2 regions of the Paenibacillus barengoltzii G22 genome follow, and region 1 is predicted to be linked to the other one. Evidence: riboswitches for the same ligand, from Rfam matches in the RefSeq annotation. Region 1 holds a riboswitch; the other holds the start of a gene.

Region 1 (3,416 bases):
GGGCGTCCTTACCGTCACCTTAGCGCATCTGATTATCGTGAGGAGTTTCTGCCCCATGCCAAGCCGCTGGTCATGGAAGCGCTCGGTCGGCTCCGCGATAGGCATGGCATTGTGGTGATCGAGGGGGCTGGGAGCCCGGCGGAGATCAACCTGAAGCAACGGGATATCGTTAACATGAACTTGGCTGCATGGGCGGATGCTCCCGTGATTTTGGTGGGGGATATCGACCGCGGCGGGGTATTTGCCTTTCTTGTTGGTACCCTGGAGCTGCTTGAACCGCACGAACGCGCCCGCGTAAAAGGGTTCATTATCAATAAGTTTCGCGGCGATCTGTCTCTGTTGCAGCCTGGCCTGGATTGGCTGGAGCAGCGGACCGGAATCCCCGTACTTGGAGTTCTACCCTACCTAAATGATCTGGAGATCGAAGCGGAGGATTCCGTAGTCCTGGATACCTATCCAGCTCGTTCAGAGCCATCTGCAACGAAGGAACTGGATATCGCCGTCATCCGTTATCCGCATATTTCTAACTTCACGGATTTTGACCCGTTGGCAGCCGAACCGGACGTATCGTTACGTTATGTAAGCAAGCTGTTAGAACTTGGACATCCCGATGTGGTGATCTTGCCGGGGACAAAGGATACGATCAGCGATCTGGAATTTTTGCGCAGGCAAGGGCTGGCGGAGGCAGTTTGCAACCTGATCGAAAAGGGGACGCACACCCAGCTGGTCGGAATTTGCGGCGGATATCAAATGCTGGGCGAACAACTGCATGACCCTGAAGGCGTGGAGTCCAATGAACCGAGGTCGGCATTGGGCTTGGGTCTGCTCCCCTTGGCTACAACCTTCCTCCCAGGTAAAAAAACGGTGCGCGTGCACGGATATACGTGCGAAGACCATCCGATCGCATTGCATCCTCAGAACCAGGAGCTGCCGATCTCAGGCTATGAGATTCATGCCGGATCAACTCAGCAGTTGCGGGACACTCAACCATTATTTCTACTTCGAGTCGCTGAGGGGGGGGATCAGCTTGAAGCGCAGACGCATCCGGAAGGTGCAGCCCGCGCTGATGGCAGGGTGTTTGGAACGTATCTGCATGGGGTGTTCCATAATGATGCTTGGCGGCGTTCATGGCTGGATGGACTGCGGATGACCAAAGGGCTGGAACCTTTGAACGTTACCTTTGTTTCTTCCTCACGGAAGGAGGAAGCCTTCGATCGGTTAGCGGAGCAGGTTCGCAGGCATCTGCGCATGGATCTCATTTACGACATTGCTGGGATCCAAGGTAAGCTTTGACAAATTGGGTAAGGATAAGGTAGGATAAAAGTACGCTTAATTTTCGATGGGTAAAGTCGAAAAGCGGGGGAACCAATCTTTTGGGGCGAATCGTTTCAGGTTTAACGTAGGGAACCATCTTTCCCGAGCCCGTCAGCTAACCTCGTTTGCAGTGGATGGGTCATTTTAATATTATTTCAGTCATCAACTAATGACCCTGTTCTTTGAAGCGGGGTCTTTTTGCGTTCTGCAAGACCTTTGACCCGAGCATTCGGCGGAGTACTCGCATTCACTGCAAGTTTCGAGCTTCTTCTTTACGCATCGTACTAATAAAGGAGGAGAGGATCTATGGCTAGTCCGAAGTACATCACCGATATTGCCAAGGTGAGCCAGTTGTCCGAGCAGGAGCGTCAGGAGTTGAAACCGATTACCGACAAATTCGTTTTTCGAGTGAACGACTACTATTTGAGTTTGATCGACTGGAATGATCCGGAGGACCCGATCCGCAAGTTGGTGATCCCCAATACGGGAGAACTGAAGGAATATGGGCGCTGGGACGCTTCTGACGAAGCGGCGAACTATGTGGTGCCTGGCTGCCAGCACAAATATCGAACGACCGCGCTGCTGATTGTGTCCGAGGTTTGCGGCTCCTATTGCCGGTACTGCTTCCGTAAACGGTTATTCCGCAACGATGTGAAGGAAGCGATGGCGGATGTCACACCTGGCATTGAGTACATCGCACAGCATCCGGAGATTAATAACGTCCTGTTAACCGGCGGTGACAGCTTGATTTTAGCGACCAGAAAGCTGCGTTCGATTCTCGAGAAGCTAAGAGCTATTGAACATGTAAAAATCATCCGCCTCGGTTCCAAAATTCCTGTGTTTAATCCAATGCGTATTTATGAAGATCCGGAGTTGCTGGATCTAATTCGGGAGTTCTCCACTGTTGATCAACGGATTTATGTTATGGCGCATATCAATCATCCGCGCGAAATTACCCCTGAGGCCAAAAGAGGGTTCCAGGCGCTGCACGACGCCGGGGCTATCGTGGTCAATCAAACGCCGATTCTCAAAGGCATCAACGATGATGCGGCCGTACTTGGTGAATTGCTAGATCGCTTATCTTGGGCTGGCGTCACTCCGTACTATTTCTTTATCAATCGTCCCGTAGCCGGAAATGCTGACTTTGTCATCCCGTTGAAACGAGCGTATGAGCTAGTAGAGGAAGCGAAAGCCCGTACTTCAGGGCTTGGAAAGCGCGTGCGATTATCGATGAGTCATTCTTCAGGAAAAATCGAAATCCTGGCTATCGAAAACGGGCAGGCCTATCTCAAGTATCATCAGTCCCGGGACGGTGAATACGGCAAGTTTATGATTTTGCCTTGCCCGGATGATGCGACCTGGTTTGACGATTTGCCAGGCAGTGAAGCATACTGGAAGAAGCCGGAAAAGAGGCTGGATTCGAAGGCGGATACGCAATCGGATCAGACCACGGAAGATGCGGCTTCTGCAAGCCCAGTGACGATTTAAGGGATAAAATAAAACGTACCCTTTCCGTTTCTCCGATCAGGGGAACGTGAAGGGTACGTTTATTTTTAGAGTCAGATCCGGAATTTTGCAATCGATTCTTGCAACGACAACGCCTGCTCATACAGTGAGCGAACTGTACGCGCGTGCGCTTCCATTTCGTCCAGCTGTTGCTGCGAGTAGCTGCTGATTTGCTCCATGTTCTCCAGCGATTTGGCGGTAATATTGGCCGATTCCTCTACCGATGCGGTGACTTCCTCGGTACCGGCAGATACCTCTTGGGTGGAGGCTGAAACCGATTGAATCGTCAAGTTCACGTTCTGAATCAGCTTCGTTAATTGTTCAAACGCTTGCCCCGCTTGCTTTACCCGTTCGGTTCCGGAGACGATCTCCTCGCTGGCCCGTTGCATGGCGTTGACCGAATTTTCCGATTCTTCTCGGATACTGAGCAGGTTCTCTCCGATTTCCTCCATCGCTTGGCGGGACTGCTCAGCCAGCTTACGAACTTCCTCGGCCACGACAGCAAAGCCTTTGCCGTGTTCGCCGGCACGTGCAGCTTCAATCGCCGCGTTCAGCGCCAAAATATTAATTTGCTTCGTAATTTCTGTAATGGTTAC
Region 2 (3,416 bases), on a different contig from region 1:
CGGGAAATTAAAATTGTGGGATTTCTCCTGGATTTTTGGCTTTGCGGCAACCTTTTTCCCAGTTGTTTCGTTATATAGATAAGAGTACAGATAAAAAAAGACCGCAAGGCGGTTCCAACGAGAACCCGGCCCAGCGGCGAATTAGTGATGATGAACAGGATGAAACCGATAGATCAATGGATTACGATTCCGCAGCGTAGACGGAATAACCGTACTTACTGAGAACACGCTTCGCGCCAACGTAGCGGTTCTGGTAATAACTGTTACTTAGCTTGTCGATCCGGATGCCCTTGGATGAGGATGCATGGGCGAATTCACCGTCGCCGACGTAAACACCAACATGGGATACTTTGCCCGTCCCCGTCGTCTTGAAGAAGATGAGATCCCCAGCTTGAAGCTCGCTCTTCGGTACCGGTGTGCCTTGCTTATACTGAGCGGCAGACACACGTGCTAACTTGATACCCATCTTGCTGAAGACGTACCGGGTAAATCCAGAGCAATCAAATCCCGCTGTCGTGGTGCCGCCAAATTTATAAGGCGTCCCGTACACGGAATCGACGATACTAGATAGCGTCGTTGTCTCGGCTTTTGCGGAGTCGGCAAAGGCGCTACCTGCCCCCAAGGTGAATAGGAGGGCTAAACTCGTTACCGCTGCTGTCAAAGTCTTTCTCAAGATGTCTTACTCCTTCCAAGGCCTACGAGGTTAGCTTATGGATTCGGTTGAAGGTTCCCTATGATCTGCTATAGCGGTAAGTTAAAAAGTCATCTTCGGATCACGAAGTAACTCAGGATGGAGATTCGGCGTCGAATCTTGAACTCAGCCGGGCCTTCCGCTGCTCACGTAGCTTCCAGCTACGCTGCGCTGCTCAGTCCCTAAGCTTCATTCAACCTTCTCGGTGCTCCAAACCTAACTTTTTAACCTTGATTGAAATGGCAAGTTAAAAAGTCATCTTCGGATCATGAAGGATGAGACTGTTACCTTTTATAGCGAAATCAATTCACCCTTTGGTGGGTCCCCCGCTTCCCGGGTGCGTGGGAATTCGGCAGTTTCATTGTAGATGGCACCCAAGATCTTGCATAGAAATAGTTACAACAATAATTACAAAGTTGTTACCATTTACGTTCTTCATTTTACCAAAGCCGTCCAGAGATGACAAGTTTGTCGAAAAAAACGCTTCTATTGGCCTGTGTTCGCGAAGGGATTCGTGGGTAATGGTTCCTAAGAGACTAGGGCTAAAGAAAAGAGTAGGAGAAAGAAAGGGGATCCAAGGAAAAAACCCGCAGAGACGTTGTAATCAACATCCCCACGGGCTTCGTAGCGAGTTCTTATTGAACATCATCGTGATCAGCAATTTCACCGGTTACATCTTCATACTTGTCGTTGCTCATGATGCGTTTTGCGCCAACGTAACGCTCGACGTAGTACTTCTCGCTTAATTTGCTGATGACTACACCTTTGGAGGAGGAGGCATGAGCAAATTTGCCGTCGCCGACGTAGATGCCGACATGAGAAACGCCTTTGCCGGAAGTATTAAAGAAGACCAAATCGCCTTCGATCAGTTCGCTCTTGTCAACCGCCGTACCCATTTTGTATTGGGATGCGGATTGATGAGGCAGCTTGATGCCGATCTTCGAGAAGACGTACATCGTAAATCCAGAACAGTCGAATCCGGAGGTTGTGGTTCCGCCTGCAACGTAGCTGCTTCCAAGCGCGCCGTCGATGACATTGTCCAGTTTGGAATCGGCGAAAACGCTGCCAGTTCCAATGGTGAAAAGCATGGCAAAACTTACTGCTGCTACCGTCAAACGCTTCTTCAAGAAGTTATGCTCCTTCCAATGCCTACGAGGTTAGCTTAAGGATTCGGTTGAAGGTTCCCTATGATCCCTCACAAACGAGATCAATTCACCCAAAGTGGTTCCCCCGTTTCCCTGGTGAAGGGAATTCGGCTTGTTTTTCACACCTGTCATTTCTAATTTGACATCCGGCACGAATCTCCTGCCAAAGATGACAAAAATAATTACAAAACTGTTACTGAAATTGCGTTGCTGTTATTGTAACAAAGGTAGGTATCTTTTGGCAATGCCTAATTCACAAGATTAAGAGGGGAAATAGGAGGAAAGGCCTTCGCCGAACGGCGAAGGCCTTGATGTTACAGGGGTTTTAAGGAGTTAAAAAATTTTAACTTTTTTGTGCCTTGGACTGCCAAAGATGAAATTGAGAGGCGATCTTCCAGACTTTAAATGTGCAGCGAAAGAGAGGATAAGCCTGCTGCAGGATGAGGGCCAGCATCCCCGTCCAAATCCAAGATGCGGTGCCGAACAGAAGGAAGAGGATCAGGCCAAAAGCCCCGAGAATTAGCGAGATGGAGACGCCCTGCAACAAGGTTCGGAAGCAAGCCAGCAGGGAATTCCAAACTCCGGCTTTAAACAGGTAGCCGAACTGGACAAACAACAGGCATTGCCGGATAAACCAACCGTAAATGAACCAGCCCAGGATCAGCCCAAGCCCAGCGAGCCAGGTTGCCATCGGAAGTTCCATCCCGGTCAACCCCGGCCAAAGCGACAGTAGTCTCGGCACAATCCAGAAGGCGGGCAACAAGGTAAGCACGAGCTCCATCGCGTAGAACAAAATTACCGGTTTACCAAATTCCTTCATTCCTCGGAACAGGGGGAAGCCGGGGTTGCGATTTTCCGCCGGTGTGAAGCCGTAGAAGATTCCCGCCTGGATCAACGGAGTCAAGATCATGCGCAGGACGATCATCCCTGCCAGCAGCCAGCAATACAACCGAACCTCGGGATTGCTCCATAAATTCATCTGTCCCTCAAGCAAGAACAGGAGTTTCGATAGCGCCGTGGGCGGCGGGTCAGGATATCTTTGCAGCAGCGCCGTTACGGCAGTATCGACCAACCGGTACAAGAACAATCCCCACAGCAGCTGGTACAGGAACAAGATGATGACCGAGGGAAATTGGCTTTTCAGGGCAGTCCACCCTAAACGAACGAAACTCATTTCTTTCCCTCCTTATAGAAGTATGGACCTAGGGTTACCACAGAAGTCCTCCAAGGATCGCTTCAAGCAGCTTGGTGACGCTCATATTGGAGCGAGACAACGTGGTTTCAGGGACTTCTGCTTTCAGATAGTTGTTGATGTGAAGGTTCTCCACCGTTAAGGTGTAGTCCGGGTCGATCTGAACCCATGCCAGCGGTGCTTTATATTGCAGCTTGATCTCGAGGCGAGAATCTTCCCCGTTCCATTGCTTGCGTACGGTGTGCCCATCGGTGAAGGTGAACAGCAGCGGAACCTTCGGATGGGTTGCCCCTTTGCGGGTAAAGACCACTTTCGACTCGTATATCTGACCGCTTTCCTGGTTGATTGGAGTGATTTGAATGTTGTCTACTGCAAAATCCGCCATTTT

The links. A riboswitch is a leader RNA that binds a small molecule or an ion and turns the genes downstream of it on or off. The one in region 1 is predicted to bind cyclic di-AMP.
Region 2: it holds a riboswitch for cyclic di-AMP, as region 1 does, so the genes downstream of both, C812_RS20910 (C40 family peptidase) here and C812_RS12655 (KamA family radical SAM protein) in region 1, are expected to answer to the same signal.

What each region holds. Positions count from the first base shown of each region.
Region 1 is NZ_KE159653.1:935,422-938,837, reverse strand. It holds gene C812_RS12660 (cobyric acid synthase) at 1-1,293, shown strand, start outside; cyclic di-AMP (ydaO/yuaA leader) riboswitch at 1,317-1,459, shown strand; gene C812_RS12655 (KamA family radical SAM protein) at 1,621-2,802, shown strand; gene C812_RS12650 (methyl-accepting chemotaxis protein) at 2,874-3,416, opposite strand, start outside.
Region 2 is NZ_KE159656.1:40,063-43,478, reverse strand. It holds gene C812_RS20915 (C40 family peptidase) at 182-673, opposite strand; gene C812_RS20910 (C40 family peptidase) at 1,327-1,818, opposite strand; cyclic di-AMP (ydaO/yuaA leader) riboswitch at 1,823-1,959, opposite strand; gene C812_RS20905 (hypothetical protein) at 2,180-3,010, opposite strand; gene C812_RS20900 (M1 family metallopeptidase) at 3,045-3,416, opposite strand, start outside.